DNA from 3 places in the Pseudomonas sp. KT_2_4 genome. Region 1 is predicted to be linked to each of the others. Evidence: predicted binding sites of a transcription regulator. Region 1 holds the regulator's gene; each other region holds the start of a gene.
What was found. The regulator FliA, encoded in region 1, starts transcription of late flagellar genes. The targets are predictions, from matches to a motif close to CTAAAGTTTNNNNNNNNNNNGCCGNTAA.

Region 1 (6,357 bases):
GGCTGCATCCGCGTTTTCATCACCGCGGTTTGCAGGTCGGCGGTGACCACGTCGAGGTTCGACACGGCCTTCTGCATGGCTTCGTCGCCGCTGTTCAGGCCCAGGCGCACTAGGCGGTTACGCACCAGCACCAGTTCGCCCACCATGTTCATGATGTCGTCCAGGCGCGCGGTATCCACACGCACGGTGGTTTCGGCTTCGCTGGCAGGTTTTTCCGCTGCCGCTGGGGCCGCTGCACGCGCAGGGGCCGGGGCGGCGGCAGGTGCTGGCTTGGCTGCCGGCGCAGGTTTGGCAGCAACCGGTGCCGCAGTGGCTGGTGCTGCAACCTGCGCGGCCGCGGCCGGGGCAACTTCGCTGAACTTGCCTTTGCCGTGCAGCTCGTCGAGCAAGGCTTCGAATTCGTGATCCGAGATCAACCCGTCACCGGCCGGTGCGGTACTGGCCGCTGGCGCAGCGGCGGCGGCAGTCGCTGCAACCTCGGGCAGGGCTTCGGCCACAAAGGTGCCTTTGCCATGCAGTTGGTCGAGCAGTGCCTCGAATTCGTCGTCGGTAATGTCAGTGCTGGTGTTGGCAGCGGGTGCTTCTGGCGTCGCCGCAGGAGGTGCCACGGCATCCGCCGCGAACTGGCCTTTGCCGTGCAACTGGTCGAGCAACGACTCGAACTCGGCGTCCGTAATGTCTTCACTGCTCGGCGTCGCGGCAGGCTGCACCGGCACTTCAGCTTCGGCCTTGACCGCGCTGAGGGAGTTGAGCAGTTGTTCGAACTCGCTGTCGGTCACGTCCGGCTCGGCTTGCGCCACCGGCTCCGGTGCGGCCTCGACCACCGGCGCAGCCGCGGTATCGGCAGGTTCGGCCAGGCGCGCCAGGGCGGCCAGCAGTTCCGGCGTGGCGGCAGTGATCGGTGCACGTTCACGCACTTGGCTGAACATGCCGTTGACCGCATCCAGTGCTTCGAGAATCACGTCCATCAGTTCCGAGTCGACGTGACGCTCACCCTTGCGCAGGATGTCGAAAACGTTCTCGGCGATGTGACAGCACTCCACCAGCTCATGGAGCTGGAGGAAGCCGGCGCCCCCTTTTACAGTGTGAAAACCGCGAAAAATTGCATTGAGCAGGTTCGCATCATCCGGTCGGCTTTCCAGCTCGACCAGTTGTTCGGACAGTTGCTCTAGAATTTCGCCGGCCTCTACAAGGAAATCCTGAAGGATTTCTTCATCGGCGCCGAAGCTCATGTGGGTGCTCCTTAGAAGCCTAAACTGGATAACAGGTCATCTACGTCATCCTGACCTGACACAACGTCTTCACGTTTATCGGCATGAATCTGCGGACCTTCACCCTTGGCGAGATGTTTTTGTGGATCTTTTTCAGAGAGGATCGCTTCACGGTCATGTTCGATGCCGGCAAAACGATCGACCTGGCCGGCCATCAGCACCAATTTGAGCAAGTTGCTTTCCACTTCGGTAACCAACTGGGTCACGCGCTTGATCACCTGGCCGGTGAGGTCCTGGTAATCCTGGGCCAGCAGGATGTCGTTGAGGTTGCTGGCCACCGTGCGGTTTTCCTGTTCGCTGCGCGACAGGAACCCGTCGACGCGACGCGCCAGTTCACGAAACTCTTCAGCGCCCACTTCGCGGCGCATGAAGCGGCCCCAGTCCTGGCTCAAGGCCTGGGCTTCGGTGGCCATGCCGTTGACCAGGGGCGTGGCGTTTTCCACCAGGTCCATGGTGCGGTTGGCCGCCGCCTCAGTCAGCCTGACCACATAGGACAGGCGCTCGGTGGCGTCGGTAATCTGGGAAATTTCTTCGGCCTGGGGCATGCGCGGGTCAATCTGGAAATTGACGATTGCGCTGTGCAGCTCGCGTGTGAGCTTGCCCACTTCCTGGTACAGGCCGCGGTCACGGGTCTGGTTAAGCTCATGGATCAACTGCACCGCATCGGCGAACTGGCCTTTTTCCAGGCTGTCGACCAACTGGTGAGCATGTTTTTTCAGGGTCGACTCAAAGTCGCCCTGTGACGTTTCGTTATGCTCCATAGCTCCCCCGCGATGGCATTAGCCGTGGATGCGTTCGAAGATTTTCTCGATCTTCTCTTTCAAGGCCAGTGCCGTGAATGGTTTGACCACATAACCGTTGACCCCGGCTTGGGCGGCTTCGATGATCTGTTCGCGCTTGGCTTCGGCGGTCACCATCAGCACAGGCAAGCTGCGCAGTTTTTCATCGGCGCGCACATGGCGCAGCAGGTCGATACCGGTCATGCCCGGCATGTTCCAGTCGGTTACCAGAAAGTCGATGCTCCCGCTGTTGAGGATCGGAATGGCCGTCAGGCCATCATCCGCCTCGACCGTGTTGGTGAACCCAAGGTCACGCAACAGGTTTTTAATGATCCGCCGCATCGTTGAGAAGTCATCAACGATGAGGATTTTCATGTTCTTGTCCAATTCGACCTCCAAGCAGTCTTAAACGCGCCCAGCACCTGGACGCGCCATTTCAATCAACAGGCGTTACACAAAAAGGACTGCCCAGGGCACCACGGCACACAGCCGCGAAACCTTGCGATCTCACGGCAGCGTCTGCAGTGCCCCCACACTGCCTGTCAGCGCGCGCGCCACTCGGCCAATCGGCCCCGCAAGCGGGCTGCGCACTGGCTATGCAACTGGCTGACACGCGATTCGCTGACCCCCAGTACCTCACCGATTTCCTTGAGGTTCAGCTCTTCGTCGTAGTACAGCGCCAGCACCAGCCGCTCACGCTCTGGCAAATTGGCGATTGCATCGGCCAACGCGCCCTGGAAACGTTCATCTTCCAGGTCGCGCGACGGCTCCGTATGCGCGCTCGCGCCGTCCTCGTGCAGCCCTTCGTGTTCGCCGTCCTGTAAAAGGTCGTCAAAACTGAACAGGCGGCTGCCCAAGGTATCGTTCAAAATCCCGTAATAATCGTCGAGACTCAATTGGAGTTCGGCCGCAACTTCATGATCTTTAGCGTCACGACCGGTTTTTGCTTCAATTGCTCGAATTGCATCACTGACCATGCGCGTATTGCGGTGTACCGAACGCGGCGCCCAATCGCCTTTACGCACCTCGTCGAGCATCGCGCCACGGATACGGATACCCGCATACGTTTCGAAACTGGCACCCTTGCTGGCGTCGTATTTGGTCGAGACTTCAAGCAGGCCGATCATGCCGGCCTGGATCAAGTCTTCAACCTGCACACTCGCGGGCAGGCGCGCCAACAGGTGATAGGCAATGCGCTTGACCAACGGCGCATAGCGCTCGATCAATTCGCCCTGGCTGTCACGTGCCGACTTTTTGTAAAGGTTGTAGCCGCTGGATGTCATAGCACCGGTCCTGCGCTCGTCTGATGCACCAAACGCTCGACGAAAAACTCCAGATGCCCCCGCGGGTTGGCGGGCAACGGCCAGGTATCGACCTTCTGGGCAATGGCCTTGAACGCCAGTGCGCATTTCGAACGAGGGAACGCTTCGTAGACCGCACGCTGCTTTTGCACGGCCTTGCGCACACACTCGTCATAGGGAACTGCGCCGACGTATTGTAAAGCCACATCGAGGAAGCGGTCCGTGACCTTGGTCAACTTGGCGAACAGGTTGCGCCCTTCCTGCGGGCTCTGGGCCATGTTGGCCAGCACGCGGAAGCGATTCATGCCGTAGTCACGGTTAAGCAGTTTGATCAGCGCGTAGGCATCGGTGATCGAGGTGGGCTCGTCGCACACCACCAACAGCACTTCCTGCGCTGCGCGCACAAAGCTGACCACCGACTCGCCGATCCCGGCGGCGGTGTCGATCACCAGCACGTCGAGGTTGTCGCCGATGTCGCTGAACGCCTGGATCAGCCCGGCATGCTGCGCGGGGCTCAGGTGCACCATGCTCTGGGTGCCCGAGGCCGCCGGCACGATGCGAATGCCACCAGGGCCCTGGAGCAGCACATCGCGCAGCTCGCAGCGGCCCTCGATCACATCGGCCAGGGTATGTTTGGGTGTCAGCCCCAGGAGAACGTCCACGTTCGCCAAGCCCAGGTCAGCATCCAGCAGCATGACGCGACGGCCAAGCTCTGCCAGGGCCAGGGACAAATTCACTGACACGTTAGTTTTCCCGACGCCACCTTTGCCGCCGGTCACCGCGATCACCTGTACGGGATGCATGCTGCCCATTTTATTTCTTTACCTTGTCTTGCTTAGACGCAGGCTACATGGCTTGGCCGCGTGAATCGCTTGCAGACCATCGATGTAGGTACATTTCACGGTGTTCATCCTGCCTCAACCCACCCGTTTAGCCGGGTGGTGGTAAAGGTCGGCGAACATATCGGCCATCGCTTCCTCGCTAGGCTCGTCTTGCATTTGCACACTCACGGCACGGCTGACCAACTGATGACGGCGCGGCAGATGCAGATCATCCGGGATCCGCGGCCCGTCGGTGAGGTAGGCAACCGGTAATTCATGGCTGATGGCCAGGCTCAATACCTCGCCCAGGCTCGCGGTTTCGTCGAGTTTGGTGAGGATGCAGCCGGCCAGGCCGCAACGCTTGTAGCTGTGATAGGCAGCGGTAAGAACCTGTTTCTGGCTGGTGGTTGCAAGCACCAGGTAATTTTTCGACTTGATGCCACGCCCGGCCAGGCTTTCGAGCTGCATGCGCAGCGCTGGATCACTGGCTTGCAGGCCGGCGGTATCGATCAGCACCACGCGCTTGCGCAGCAACGGCTCGAGGGCATTGGCCAGGGACTGGCCCGGGTCGACATGGGTCACCGGCACGTTGAGAATGCGGCCCAGGGTCTTGAGCTGCTCCTGGGCGCCGATGCGGTAGCTGTCCATGCTCACCAACGCGATATTCTGTGCGCCGTACTTAAGCACATAACGGGCGGCCAGCTTGGCCAGGGTGGTGGTCTTGCCCATGCCGGCGGGGCCGACCATGGCGATCACACCGCCCTCTTCCAGGGGTTCGATTTCCGGCGTGGCGATCATGCGCGCCAGATGCGCCAGCAACATGCGCCAGGCCTGACGAGGTTCTTCGACTTCGGCGGTCAAGGCCAGCAGGTCGCGGGACAACGGGCCGGACAAGCCGATGCGTTGCAAGCGGCGCCACAGGTTGGCTTGCTGGGGCTTGCTGCCTTGCAACTGAGTCCAGGCCAACGAGCCCAGCTGCACTTCGAGCAATTCACGCAGGCCATTGAGTTCAAAGCGCATCGAGTCGATCACACGCTGGTCAACTGCGGCGGCCGGGGCAGGCGCTGCAGGACGCGGCGGTTCGACAAAGGTGGGCTCAACCAGCGGCTCGGCGGCGGTCAGCGGCAGGCCGGCGAATAATTGGCGATTGGTGCTGGCATCGCTGTCACCGCGCATGCTCAGTTCAGCCTGGGCCGACACAATGCGCGAGGCGGTCTTGCGCAGCTCGTCTTCGAGTTCCATGTTCGGCACGCGCGGGGCCAGCGCCTGGGGCGTGTAATCCAGGGCAGCCGTCAGCTCGACACCGCCGGCAATCCGACGGTTACCGATAATCGCGGCATCGGCGCCCAGCTCATCGCGGACCAACTTCATGGCCTGACGCATATCGGCGGCGAAAAAACGCTTAACTTGCATAACCCACTACCTCAGCCATTGGGCCCAACTGTCGCGACGATAGTCACTTGCTTATTGTCAGGAATTTCCTGGTAAGCCAACACGTGCAAATTCGGTACAGCCAGGCGTCCAAACCGCGACAACATCGCGCGAACCGGGCCGGCCACCAGCAGGATCACCGGGTTGCCCTGCATTTCCTGGCGCTGTGCGGCGTCGATCAACGAACGCTGCAGCTTTTCAGCCATGCTTGGCTCCAGTAAAACGCCCTCTTCCTGGCCTTGCCCTGCCTTCTGAATACTATTGAGCAATATTTGTTCCAACCTGGGCTCCAAGGTGATCACAGGCAGCTCGGACTCAGTCCCTACAATGCTTTGCACGATTGCGCGGGACACGCCGACACGCACCGCCGCCACCAGAGCGGCAGTATCTTGACTCTTGGCGGCATTGTTGGCGATGGCCTCGGCAATGCTGCGAATGTCGCGCACAGGCACCTGTTCGGCCAACAGCGCTTGCAACACCTTGAGCAACTGCGACAACGACAGCACGCCAGGCACCAGCTCTTCGGCCAGTTTTGGCGACGATTTGGCCAGCAAGCCCATCAATTGCTGGACTTCCTCGTGGCCGATCAGCTCGTGGGAGTGCTTGTAGAGAATCTGGTTGAGGTGCGTGGCGACCACGGTGCTGGCATCCACCACGGTGTAACCGAGGGACTGCGCCTGGCTGCGCTGGCTGACTTCGATCCACACCGCTTCCAGGCCGAAAGCCGGATCTTTGGCGGTGATGCCGTTGAGCG
Region 2 (6,357 bases), 2.4 Mb from region 1:
GGCAGCGGTTCCTGCTCCGGAGGCAGCGCGTTCGGGTCGGCCGGCACTTCGCCTGGCGCACCGTCGCCCTGGGTCGGTGCCGGTAGCGGTGGTTGATCGCCCTCAATCGCACGCTGGGCTTTTTTGGTCAGCACCACGATGTCGATACGGCGGTTGACCGGGTTGTACGGGTCTTTGGGATCAAACAGCTGCGAGGAGGCAAAGCCCACCACCCGCGCCACTTGCGGGTCCGGGTAGCTGCCGGCCACCAGCGCACGTCGGGCAGCATTGGCGCGGTTGGCCGAGAGCTCCCAGTTGCCGAAATCACCCTGGCCCGCGTAGGGTTTGGCGTCGGTGTGCCCGCTGATGCTGATCTTGTTGGGCACCGCCTTGATGGTGTCAGCCATGGCCAGCAGGATGTCTTCAAAGTACGGCTTCAAGCGCGCACTGCCCGAGTCGAACATCGGCCGGTTGGCGGCATCGGTAATCTGGATGCGCAGCCCCTCGGGGGTGATCTCGAAGGAAATCTGGTCCTTGAACTTCAGCAACTGTGGGTTTTCTTCAACCTTGTTCTGCAATTCCTGCAGCAACAGTTCCAGTCGCTCCTGTTCGACCTGCTCGGCCATGGATTCGACAGTGTCGCGCTCGATCGGGATTTTTTCCTGAGGCGATTCAGTTTGCACTTCCGGGTTGATGGTGCGCTCGGGCGCCAGTTCCGGCGAGCCGCCCAGGTCAATGACAAACGGCGTACCGCTTTCCGAAAAGCCAATCGGGTCTTTGAAGTAGCCGGCGATGGCGATTTTCTGTTCTGGCGTAGCGGTGGACATCAGCCACAACACCAGGAAGAACGCCATCATCGCCGTGGCAAAGTCGGCGAAGGCGATTTTCCAGGCGCCGCCATGGTGGCCCGCAGCGAAGCGCTTGACGCGCTTGATGATGATCGGCTGGTTGTTTTCCATGGCTTAGCGACCGCGAACCGCTTGTTCCAGCTCGGAGAAGCTTGGGCGATGTTTCGGGTACAGCACCTTGCGCCCGAACTCCACAGCCAGCGACGGCGGCATGCCCGAGGCCGATGCCACCAGGCACGCCTTGATCGCTTCGTAGAGGTTGATTTCTTCCTTGGCATCGTGGGCCAGGGAGGTGGCGAGCGGGCCGAAGAAACCATAGGCGGCGAGAATACCGAAGAAGGTCCCCACCAGCGCCGCACCTACGTGCATGCCGATGGCCGCCTGATCGCCTTCGCCCAGGGACGCCATGGTCACCACGATACCCAGTACCGCTGCGACAATACCGAAACCGGGCATGCCGTCGGCGATGCCGGTCACGGCGTGGGAAGGATGCTCCAGCTCTTCCTTGAGGCTGAACAACTCCATGTCGAACAGGCCTTCTAGCTCGTGGGGCGCCATGTTGCCGGAGGACATGATGCGCAGGTAATCACAGATATACGCGGTCATGCGCTCGTCTTTGAGCACGGCCGGGTACTTGGCAAAAATCGGGCTGGCCGCGGCGTCTTCGATATCGCCTTCGATCGCCATCATGCCTTCGCGGCGGCTTTTGTTGAGGATCTCGTAGATCAGCCCCAGCACTTCCAGATAAAACGTGTGGGAGAAGCGCGAGCTGAACATGCCCAGGGACTTCTTGACCACGTGCATGGTCATATAGCCTGGGTTGGCCTGCAAAAATGCGCCGAACGCTGCACCGCCGATAATCAGCACTTCGAAAGGCTGGATCAGTGCGGCGATTTTACCGTGGGAGAGGACGTACCCTCCGACCACACTTGCGATGACGACAATGATGCCGATAATTTTAGCCATAGGAGAGGGGTACTTGCGCCGTCGGGTTCATGGACATATTGGGTGCAGCAGAAAACTCTTGTTCTACTTATCGGCAAAACTGCGCCAGACTATAGCCCGTTAAGGCGAAAAGCCAATTCGGCCCGTTCCGGGCGTGTTGAACGCAAGTGATGATCGCGCCCCAATCATGGCAATTGAAACGACAACCCCAACAAACCGCCCCACTACCCTCGCCGCTTGGATCAAGTGCCTGGACGACGTGCTGCTGCCCGTGCCCCAGGCCAGCCACGAACGCGTGTGCAAAGCTATTCGCGATAGCCGCAGTTCATTGCGAGATATTGCTGAGTTGATGCAAAACAGTCCGGCCCTGGTGCTGAGTGTGATGCGCGAAGCCAACAGCCAAGCCCACGGCAGCCTGGCCGAACCTGCGGAAAACCTTGAAGTCGCACTTAACCGTCTTGGCCTCAAACGTGCCGAAGAGCTGTTGGCGCGCCTGCCTTCGGTACCCGCCCAGGAAATCCCCGTGGCCTTGCGTCAGCTGTTGCTGATCAGCCAGCACGCATCCCAGCAAGCTAACGGTTTGTTCGGCAGTCGCCTGGCGCGGTTGTGGCAGGACATCCACTGGGGCAGCCTGCTGTTTTTGTCGCCACTGTGGCCGATGGCCGTCGCCTACCCCAAGCTTTTGGAAGAGTGGGAGTTGCGGGTGATCCATAAAGGCCAATCGGCACGCCAGGTCGAGCAACAGCTATTCGGCGTGCGCTTGCTCGACCTGTGCCTGGGCCTGACCGAAGCCTGGCACCTGCCGATCTGGGTTTCACAGGGCTACAAGTTGCTGTTGGCCGAGCAACGCCTGCTGGTCAAGGCGCTGCACATTGCCCGTCAAGACGATGCCCTGCGTCACCAGCAATTGCTCGATGCCGAGCCCAACCTGCGACGCTGGCTGAACCAGCCGGCCAATACCGTGTTGCTGGCCAATGGCTTGGCGATGTCGGCCCAGGAATCCTGGACCTGCCCGCACACAGAGCGCTGGCAATACCTGACGGCGCTGTACCTGCAAACGCCATTGAGCGATGTGCAACAGCAAGCCCACCAGCAAGCGGTGACCAGCGCGCGTACCACCTTGATGCCCGACCTCTGGCACCCGGCGCTGTCGCTGATCTGGCCGTGGCATGTGCAGAAAGTCCATCGCGGCTTGCTACCTGCACCACCGCCCACGGCCGAAGCCTTGGCCGTGTGGCGCACGCGCTGCACCGAGTTGCTGGTGGAGCCGAGCCGCTTTGCCAACGCCATGCACCTGACCACTTGCGCCAAGGAAGCCTTGGTCGCCAGTGGCATGCAGCGGGTACTGATATTTATGGCAGATCGCGCCTTGAGCACCTTGCGTGTACACCAGGCCGACGGCCTGCCCAAGGACGCGGCTCACCTGAGCCTGGATGTGGTGAACAGCACACTGCTGCAACGCCTGCTGGAAAAGTCCGCCCAGGTACGCCTGACCCCCGACAACCATGCGCAGTTTTCCGCATTGCTGCCACCGATCCTGCGTCGTCTGTTTATTGGCGAGCATCTGCTGCTGCGCTCACTGAGCTGCAACGGCCGTGTGGTCATGCTGATCGTGGCGGACCAGGGCGGCGGGCCGTTCTCGGAAACCACCGTGCAGGCGTTCGGCAAAACCGCCCAATGCATCGAGAAAGCCCTGCACAGCTTTACCAACCGCAGCGCCTGATGCTTGCGCTACAATCACCGGCCTTTATCGCCAACATTTGTGCCCAGGAGACCTCACATGCCTGACTTCTCTGGCTTGCCGCTGGTGATCGAATCCGCCGACCTGTTGGGTCGCCTCGATTCCAAGCACTTGATACTGGTAGACCTCACCAGTGTCGCCCGCTACGCCGAAGGGCATATCCCCGGCGCGCATTTCGTTGACCCCAAGCGCACCCAACTGGGACAGCCACCGGCACCCGGCCTGCTACCAAGCAAGGCCGACCTGGAAAAACTGTTCGGCGAACTGGGCCACACCCCGGACGCCACCTATGTGGTCTACGACGACGAAGGCGGCGGTTGGGCCGGGCGTTTTATCTGGATGCTCGACGTGATCGGCCACCAGAAATATCACTACCTCGACGGCGGCCTGCTGGCTTGGCTGGAGGAAGGGCACCCGCTTTCCACCGATGTGCCCGCAGCAGCCGGCGGCCCGGTCAGCCTTACGCTGCACGACGGCCCCACAGCCACCCGCGAATACCTGCAAAGCCGTCTCGGCGCGGCCGACCTGGGGATCTGGGACGCTCGTGGCCCGCTGGAGTATTCCGGCGAGAAAGTGCTCGCAGCCAAGGGCGGCCACATTCCCGGCGCGGTGAACTTCGAATGGACTGCCGGCATGGACAAGGCGCGCAACCTGCGTATCCGCCGTGACATGCCGCAAATCCTCGAAGACCTCGGGCTGACCAAAGACAAAGAAATCATCACCCACTGCCAGACTCACCACCGCTCTGGCTTCACCTACCTGGTGGCCAAGGCGCTCGGTTATCCGCGAGTCAAAGGTTATGCCGGTTCCTGGGGCGAATGGGGCAATCACCCCGACACCCCCGTTGAGATTTAAGGTTTAAGGACAGTTATGAAAAAGCAGTTGTTTATCCTCAGCCAGTACTTGCTGCCGCACCACTTGCTGTCGCGCCTGGCTGGTTGCATCGCCGAGTGTCGCGTGCGCTGGTTCAAGAACGCCTTCACTGCCTGGTTCGCTAAGCGCTACCAGGTGGACATGTCCCAGGCCCTGGTGGAAGACCTGACCGCCTACGAGCACTTCAACGCCTTCTTCACCCGTGCGTTGAAAGACGGCGCCCGCCCGTTGGATCCAACCCCAGGTGCAGTGTTGAGCCCTGCCGATGGCGCGGTCAGCCAGCTAGGCCCGATCGAACATGGCCGTATCTTCCAGGCCAAGGGCCACAGCTTCAGCGTGCTGGAACTGCTCGGTGGCGATGCCGCAATGGCTGCGCCGTTCATGGGCGGCGAGTTCGCGACAATTTACCTGTCGCCCAAGGACTACCACCGGGTGCACATGCCACTGGCCGGTACCCTGCTCGAGATGGTGTATGTGCCAGGGCGGATTTTCTCGGTCAACCAGACCACCGCCGAAAACGTGCCGGAACTGTTCGCCCGTAACGAGCGCGTTGTCTGCTTGTTCGACACCGAACGCGGCCCGATGGCCGTGGTGTTGGTAGGCGCGATGATCGTTGCGTCGATTGAAACCGTGTGGGCCGGTTTGGTAACGCCGCCGAAACGCGAGCTGAAAACCTTCCGCTACGACGAAGCGGCCCGCGCGCCGATTCATCTGGACAAGGGTGCGGAACTGGGTCGTTTCAAACTGGGCTCCACTGCCATCGTGCTGTTCGGGCCGGACCAGGTGAAGTGGGCTGAAGAACTGGCAGCGGGTACGCCGGTGCAGATGGGCCAGGGTATCGCACTGCCGAAAGCCTGATATTGCAGTTGATCGTTCCCACGCTCCGCGTGGGAATGCAGCCCGAGGCGCTCTGCGCCCAAAGCGTGACGCAGAGCGTCACTGGAGGCGTTCCCACGCGGAGCGTGGGAACGATCAGTGACAGTGAGATCGGCTTATAGTTGACCGTCGCGGTCACGCAAGCCCAGCAGATACAACACGCCATCCAACCCCAAGGTCGAAATCGCCTGCTTGGCTGACTGCTTGACCAACGGTTTGGCGCGAAAGGCCACGCCCAACCCGGCAATCGCCAGCATCGGCAAGTCATTGGCGCCGTCGCCGACCGCAATGGTCTGCTCCAGGCGCAAGCCTTCCTTATGGGCCAATTCCTTGAGCAGGTCGGCCTTGCGCTGGGCGTCAACAATCGGCTCCACCGCGACGCCAGTCACTTTGCCATCCACCACTTCCAGCTCGTTGGCGAATACATAGTCAATGCCCAGCTTGGCCTGCAACTGCTTGGCGAAGTACGTGAAGCCGCCCGACAGGATGGCGGTCTTGTAGCCCAGTCGCTTGAGTTCGGCGAACAGGGTTTCGGCGCCTTCAGTCAGGCGCAGCGACGCGCCGATCGAGTCCAACACGCCCACATCCAGGCCCTTGAGCAGCGCCAGACGCTCCTTGAAGCTGGCACGAAAATCCAGCTCGCCGGCCATCGCGCGCTCGGTAATCTCAGAAACTTGCTCGCCCACACCGGCCGCCTTGGCCAGCTCATCGATGACTTCGGCTTCGATCAAGGTGGAGTCCATGTCGAACACCGCCAAGCGGCGGTTGCGACGGAACAGGGAGTCTTCCTGGAAGGCGATATCGACATTCAGTTCCTGGGCCACGCTCAGGAAGTCGGCGCGCAGCGCTTGCGCGTCAGCCGGTTCACCGCGCACGGAGAACTCGATGCAGCCCTTGCCTTTGTCAGCCGGGGTGTCCAATGGCATGCGACCCGACAGACGGTCAATATGGTCGATATTCAATCCGTATTGCGCGGTGATCGAACTGACGCGCTGCAGCTGCTCAGCCGTTACCTTGCGGGTCAACAGGGTGACGATATGGCGCTTTTTACCCTGGCCTTCGACCCAGTGCTGGTAATCAGCTTCGGACACCGGG
Region 3 (6,357 bases), 1.6 Mb from region 1:
TGAACGCCATCAACCAGGCCGACGGTGCGCCAATCAGCCAATAGCAACCCAGCCCCACCAGGAAGGTGGTCTTGGCGTCCTTCAAACCCCGGATACAACCCATGGCGATGGTCTGCACACCGTCGAACAATTCGAACCAGGCGGCGACGGCCAGCAGGCTCACCGCCAGGACGATGACGTCATGGAACGCCGGGTCGTCATGGTCGAGGAACAGCCCGATCAGTGGGTCGGAAAACAGCCACAGCACTGCTGCGAATCCCAACATCACCATGGCCCCGAATCCTATGCCGACTCGCCCGGCCAGGCGTGCCATCAGCAACTGCCCGGCGCCGTAATGCTGGCCGATGCGCATGGTCACCGCGTAGGACATCCCCGCCGGCACCATGAAGGCCACCGAGACAATCTGCAGGGCGATCTGGTGCGCCGCCAACTGCGTGCTGCCCATGGTGCCCATGCACAACGCCGCAAAGGCAAACAACCCGACCTCTACCGCATAGGTGCCGCCAATCGGCAGGCCCAGGCGCCACAGCTCGCGCAGGTAATGGGTATTCAGGCGCAGCAGGCCGGTGCCCAGCGGGTAAGCGGCGTAGGCCCGGTTGCTGCGGATGTACCACATCAATGCCAGCGCCATGCCATTGGCGACGATGGCAGTCACCAGGCCGATGCCCATCAGGCCCAGTTTCGGCAGGCCGAACATGCCTTCGATCAAGGCATGGTTGAGCAGGTAGTTGACCACGGTGCCGCACAGGCTGATCACCATCACCGGAGTGGCCTTGCCGATGGCGCTGGTAAAGCCGCGCAGGGCCATGAAGCTCAGGTAGCCGGGCAGGGCAAAGGGCAGGATCGTCAGAAATTGCCCGGCTGCTTGCACGTTGGTTTCGGTCTGGCCGAACATCAGCAGTACCGGCTTCAAGTTCCATAACAGCAACGCCGCCGCCAGCGCCATCAACCACGCCAGCCACAGCCCGGCCTGGGTCAGGCGGGTGGCGCCGTCGATATCGCCCGCGCCATGGCGAATGGCGACCAGGGTGCCCACGGCTGCGATCACGCCGATGCAGAAGATCGCCACGAACGAATAGCTCGCCGCGCCCAGGCCGCCGCCTGCCAAGGCCTCGGGGCTCAGGCGCGCCATCATCAGGGTGTCGGTCAGCACCATCAGCATGTGCGCCAACTGTGAGGCAATCAACGGCCCCGACAGCCGCAGAATGGCCCAGAGTTCGGTACGTGCCGGATGTTGCATGATCATCACACTCGAATAGTCAGGAAGGTGGGGAAGGGTTGATTCTCGGCGCATTCAGCGCATTGCACAAAAGGATAAAAGCGATCGTTGGCATGATTAAAACTCATGCTTGAGCGATTCTGGTAGGGTTTCCAGATTGCGCAGTCGGAGCTTTCAGAATGTCCCGTCGTCTTCCTCCTCTTTATGCCTTGCGGGCATTTGAAGCCGCCTCCCGGCACCACTCCTTTACCCGCGCGGCTGAGGAGTTGTCGATTACCCAAAGTGCGATCAGCCGGCATATCCGTACGCTCGAAGATTATTTCGCCTGCCGATTGTTCCAGCGCAGCGGTCGCACATTGCAGCTCACGGAAGCGGCGCGGTTGTTGCTGCCTGGCGTACGGGAAGGCTTCGCTGCCCTGGAGCGTGCTTGCCATACCTTGAATGCCGAAGATGACATCCTGCGTATGAAGGCGCCGTCCACCTTGACCATGCGCTGGCTGCTGGCGCGGTTGAGTCGCTTCCGCGCATTGCAGCCAGGCAATGAGGTACAGCTCACCAGTGCGTGGATGAGCATCGATGAAGTGGACTTTAACCAAGAGCCGTTCGACTGTGCAGTGTTGCTCAGCAACGGGCACTTTCCGGCGGACTGGGAGGCCAGTTATCTGTTTGCGGAAATGCTGATCCCGGTGGGAGCGCCGAATCTGTTGGACGACGGTCCCTGGGACGTGACGCGGCTGGCAACCGCCGAACTGCTGCACCCGACCCCGGACCGCCGCGACTGGCGTTACTGGCTGCAGCGCATGGGGTTGTCATCTCACGTTTCACTCAAGGGTGGGCAGGTGTTCGACACGCTCGAGCTGGGCATGATCGCTGCGGCGCGGGGCTATGGCGTCTCCATGGGTGACTTGCTGATGGTGGCCGAAGACGTGGCGCAGGGACGCTTGAGCCTGCCGTGGCCCACGGCGGTCGCCAGTGGGGAAAGCTACTACCTGGTGTGGCCGAAAACTCGCCCGGGCGGGGAGCGTTTGCGACGGCTGGCGGAATTTCTTCAGGGCGAAGTCAAGGCGATGGAATTGCCCCAGGTTGAACGCCTCGATTGAGTAGGGCCGGACCGGGTGTGCAATCGTTTGCGGGATACCCCTGTGATTCGCTCAAGTATTGCCAAATGCCGCCGAAGAAGGAGGTTGGAACCATCGTGCATCAACGTTTCCCACTAGATAATTTGCCGAGCAGCGCTATGAGATCAGGATGATCCTGGCCTCGGCCAGGAGCTGTCATGTCTCAACCTCGTGCCCGGATTGCCTCCCAGTTAGGCCTTGCACTCGCCGTGATTCTCGCTGTCGTCATCAGCGGCAGTACGGTCTTTGCCTTGCGTACCCTCGACTCCGCCAACCTCGCCACCCGCGAGGAACACCTGGCCAGCGAGGCGCGTCTGCTCGCCGACCAACTCAACACCTTCCACAGCACCTTGCGCGAAAGCACCCAGCGTTTGAGCGGGCTGTTTGAAAAGCGCTTCGGCGCCGGCTTGAGTGTACGTGCGGACCAGCCCGTGGCCGTGGCCGGCGTGCAGACGCCAAGCCTCTACCTGGGCAACGAGGTATTGAATAACAACTTCGAAGAGGTGGATGAGTTCAAGCAGATGTCCGGCGGCGTGGCCACGGTATTCGTGCGCAGCGGCGACGACTTTATCCGCGTCAGCACCTCCCTGACCAAGCAGGATGGCAATCGCGCCATTGGCACCGTGCTCGACCGTCAGGGCGCGGCCTACCAGCGCGTTGTGGGCGGCCAGACCTACATCGGCCGTGCCGTGTTGTTCGACCGCTCCTACATGACCCAATACAGCCCCGTGCGTGACAGCAGTGGCCAGGTCATCGCCGTGCTGTTCATCGGTTTCGATTACACCGATGCTCAGAACGCCCAGTTTGAAAACCTCAAGCGCTTCCGTATCGGTCAGACCGGCTCCCTCGCGCTGCTCGATGAGCAAAAGCACTGGCTGGTGCCGCCGGCTGGCGTGCAAGCGCCGGATCAGGCGATTGCCGTGATGCTCGACCTGGCGAAAAAGCCGGGCGCAGGCCGTTTCTGGAGCGACAAGAACGAAGATTTCTATAGCGTATCGGTGCCGTTCGAAGGCGGCCCTTGGGCGGTGGTAGCGAGCATGCCCAAGGCTGAGATTCGCGCAGTGACCTGGGAAGTCGGCATCCGCCTGGTGATCGGCAGTGTGTTGGCGATGTTGCTGGCAGTGGGCGCCACGGTGTGGCTGTTGCGCAGCAAGCTGGCGCCATTGAGCGAGCTGGTGCGCCAGGCCCAGGCGCTGGGCGCGGGCGATTTGAGTGCGCGCCTCAACGTTTCCAGCCATGACGAAATCGGCCAGTTGGCGCGCAGTTTCAACCAGATGGGTGAAGCGCTGTCGACCATGGTGTCGCATATCCGTACCGCGGCCGAACAGGTCAACAGCCGCGCACAGGCGTTGTCGGGCCTATCCGGTGGTGCCTACGAAGGCATGGAGCAGCAGTCCGGCGAGATCACCAGCATGGCCGGTGCGGTGGAAGAGTTCAGTGCTACCTCGCTGAACATTGCCGACAACATGGGCAACACCGAGCGCCTGGCCCAAGAGAATGCCCAGCAAACCCGTATCGGCCGCACCTCGATGCAAGAAGCGTCATCGTCCCTGGAACATATCGCCACTGCGCTGAACAGCACCGCTGCAGTGATCAACACCCTGGGCCAGCGTTCCCAGGAAATCGGCGGGATCGTCGGCGTGATTACCGCCATCGCCGAACAGACCAACCTGCTGGCGCTCAACGCCGCCATCGAAGCCGCCCGCGCCGGTGAGCAAGGCCGTGGTTTTGCCGTGGTCGCCGACGAAGTGCGCAATTTGGCTTCGCGCACCCGCCAGGCCACCGATGAAATCTCCGGCATGATCCAGAGCATCCAGCAGGAAACCGGCAACGCCATCAGCACCATGGAACACGGCAATGCGCTGATGCAGGAAGGCTTGTCGCGCAACGCTGACGTGGCCTCGGCCCTGGCGCGTATCGACGAGCAAAGCCGCTCGGCCGGCCAGCAGTTCGCGGCGATCACCACCGCCACCCAGGAACAGAGCAGCACCGCGACCTTGCTCAGCAGCAACCTGCAGAGCATTGCGCTGGCCAACAGCGAGCAGCGTGAAGTGGTGTCCAACCTGGCGGTTACCGCCAAGGAGCTGGAGACCTTGGCGGCAGGCTTGCGTCATGAGGTGGATCGGTTTCGTTGAGGCACCGCCAATCAAATTGTGGGAGGCTCAACTGAGAGATGCTGGGCGGTATTGCAAGGCCTCCTTCAGATGATCACGGGTGATGGCGTCCATCTGGTCCAGGTCCGCCAGGGTGCGCGCCACCTTCAGCAGCCGATGGGCCGCCCGCAGTGACAGTGTCAGTCGCTCGCAGGCGGTCTCTAGCCAACCCTCGTCGACCTTTGGCAGCTTGCAGTGCTGGCGCAGCCCCGGCAGGTCGAGAAAAGCATTGGCACACCCCTGGCGTTGCTGTTGACGCTCGCGTGCTTCGGCTACCCGCACCGAGGCATCGGCCGTTGTATCGCCCGCCGGTTGAGTGGGGCTCAGCGCAGTGGCCTCCCGCGCGACGGTCAGGTGCAAATCAATCCGGTCCAGCAAAGGGCCGGATAGCTTGTTGCGATAACGCTGGATCTGCTCCGGCGTACACCGGCAACGCCCGCTGGGTTCGCCCATGTAGCCGCAGGGGCAGGGATTCATCGCCGCGACCAGTTGAAAGCGAGCCGGGAAGCTCACCCGGTCTCGGGCTCGGGAGATCACGATATGCCCCGACTCCAATGGTTCGCGCAGGACCTCCAGTACCTTGCGATCGAACTCTGGCAGCTCATCCAGGAATAACACCCCGTGATGGGCCAGGGTGATTTCCCCCGGTTGTGGCTTCGAGCCGCCCCCCACCAGCGCCGGCCCGGATGCCGAGTGGTGCGGCTGGCGAAACGGGCGGTTTGGCCAATGGCTCAGCGGTGCCAGGCTGACCACGGATTGGATCGCGGCCACTTCCAGTGCTTCCTGCTCGCTCAACGGCGGCAGCAAGCCCGGTAGCCGGCTGGCCAATAACGTCTTGCCGGTGCCCGGTGGCCCGCTGAAAAGCAGGTTATGCGCGCCCGCCGCCGCGATCAGCAATGCTCGCTTGGCCGCGAGTTGGCCCTGCACTTCACGCAGGTCTGGGTAAGGCTTGTTCACGTACAGCAAGCCGTCGGACCTGTAGGGCTCAATCGGCACGTGCCCATTCAGGTGCGCCACCACTTGCAGCAGGTGGTCCACCGCAATCACCTTCAACCCCGATGCCAGGCACGCCTCTTCGGCGTTGGCGCGCGGCACTATCACGGTGCGCCCGGCCTTGCGCGCCGCCAGCGCGGCCGGCAATACCCCCTTCACCGCGCGCACCTCGCCGGACAGCGCCAATTCCCCAAGGCACTCCACGTCATCGAGCATCAAGGCCGGCACTTGCACACTGGCCGCCAGGATGCCGAGGGCAATCGCCAGATCAAAACGCCCGCCGTCCTTGGGCAGGTCGGCGGGCGCGAGGTTGAGCGTGATGCGCCGGGCCGGATATTGCAGCGCCGAGTTGAGGATGGCACTGCGCACGCGGTCCTTGCTTTCCTTCACTGCGGTTTCGGGCAAACCCACCAAGGTGAGAGACGGCAGGCCATTGGCCATATGCACTTCGACAGTGACGGCTGGGGCTTCCACACCGACCTGTGCGCGGCTGTGGACAATGGCGAGGGACATGCTCGTTCCTTGAATGGGAGGGCCGCTTCCTGCGGTTTTTTCAAGGGTAGACGAGGTGGGATGGAGCGGGGCGGGGGAGGTTTTACAGAACGTATCCGGGCGGCAACGCAAAACAAGTGTGGGAGCAGGCAAGCCAGCTCCCACAACAATCGCGTTCACTCAGCAGAAGGTGGCGTCAACCGGGCTTCAAGTTCAGCCACCTTCGCCTCCAGGCTCTCCAGCCGCGCACGTGTACGAGCCAGCACCACCATCTGGCTGTCAAACTCTTCTCGGCTGACCAGGTCGAGCTTGCTGAAACCACTCTGTAGCAAAGCCTTGAACTGGCTTTCGATTTCATTGCGGGGCAGTGGGGTGTCGCCGC

Region 2: the regulator FliA is predicted to act here: its motif matches at 1,861-1,888, upstream of motA (flagellar motor stator protein MotA).
Region 3: the regulator FliA is predicted to act here: its motif matches at 2,370-2,397, upstream of AB9N64_RS16800 (methyl-accepting chemotaxis protein).

Annotation. Positions count from the first base shown of each region.
Region 1 covers NZ_CP166962.1:1,994,555-2,000,911, forward strand. The annotation lists gene AB9N64_RS09115 (chemotaxis protein CheA) at 1-1,232, opposite strand, end outside; gene AB9N64_RS09120 (protein phosphatase CheZ) at 1,244-2,032, opposite strand; gene AB9N64_RS09125 (chemotaxis response regulator CheY) at 2,051-2,425, opposite strand; gene fliA (RNA polymerase sigma factor FliA) at 2,593-3,333, opposite strand; gene fleN (flagellar synthesis regulator FleN) at 3,330-4,163, opposite strand; gene flhF (flagellar biosynthesis protein FlhF) at 4,269-5,585, opposite strand; gene flhA (flagellar biosynthesis protein FlhA) at 5,597-6,357, opposite strand, start outside.
Region 2 covers NZ_CP166962.1:4,391,579-4,397,935, reverse strand. The annotation lists gene motB (flagellar motor protein MotB) at 1-938, opposite strand, end outside; gene motA (flagellar motor stator protein MotA) at 942-1,793, opposite strand; gene AB9N64_RS20175 (HDOD domain-containing protein) at 1,960-3,495, shown strand; gene AB9N64_RS20170 (rhodanese-like domain-containing protein) at 3,553-4,368, shown strand; gene asd (archaetidylserine decarboxylase) at 4,384-5,244, shown strand; gene serB (phosphoserine phosphatase SerB) at 5,379-6,357, opposite strand, start outside.
Region 3 covers NZ_CP166962.1:3,605,995-3,612,351, reverse strand. The annotation lists gene AB9N64_RS16810 (NorM family multidrug efflux MATE transporter) at 1-1,246, opposite strand, end outside; gene AB9N64_RS16805 (LysR substrate-binding domain-containing protein) at 1,399-2,319, shown strand; gene AB9N64_RS16800 (methyl-accepting chemotaxis protein) at 2,496-4,472, shown strand; gene AB9N64_RS16795 (YifB family Mg chelatase-like AAA ATPase) at 4,500-5,996, opposite strand; gene AB9N64_RS16790 (accessory factor UbiK family protein) at 6,152-6,357, opposite strand, start outside.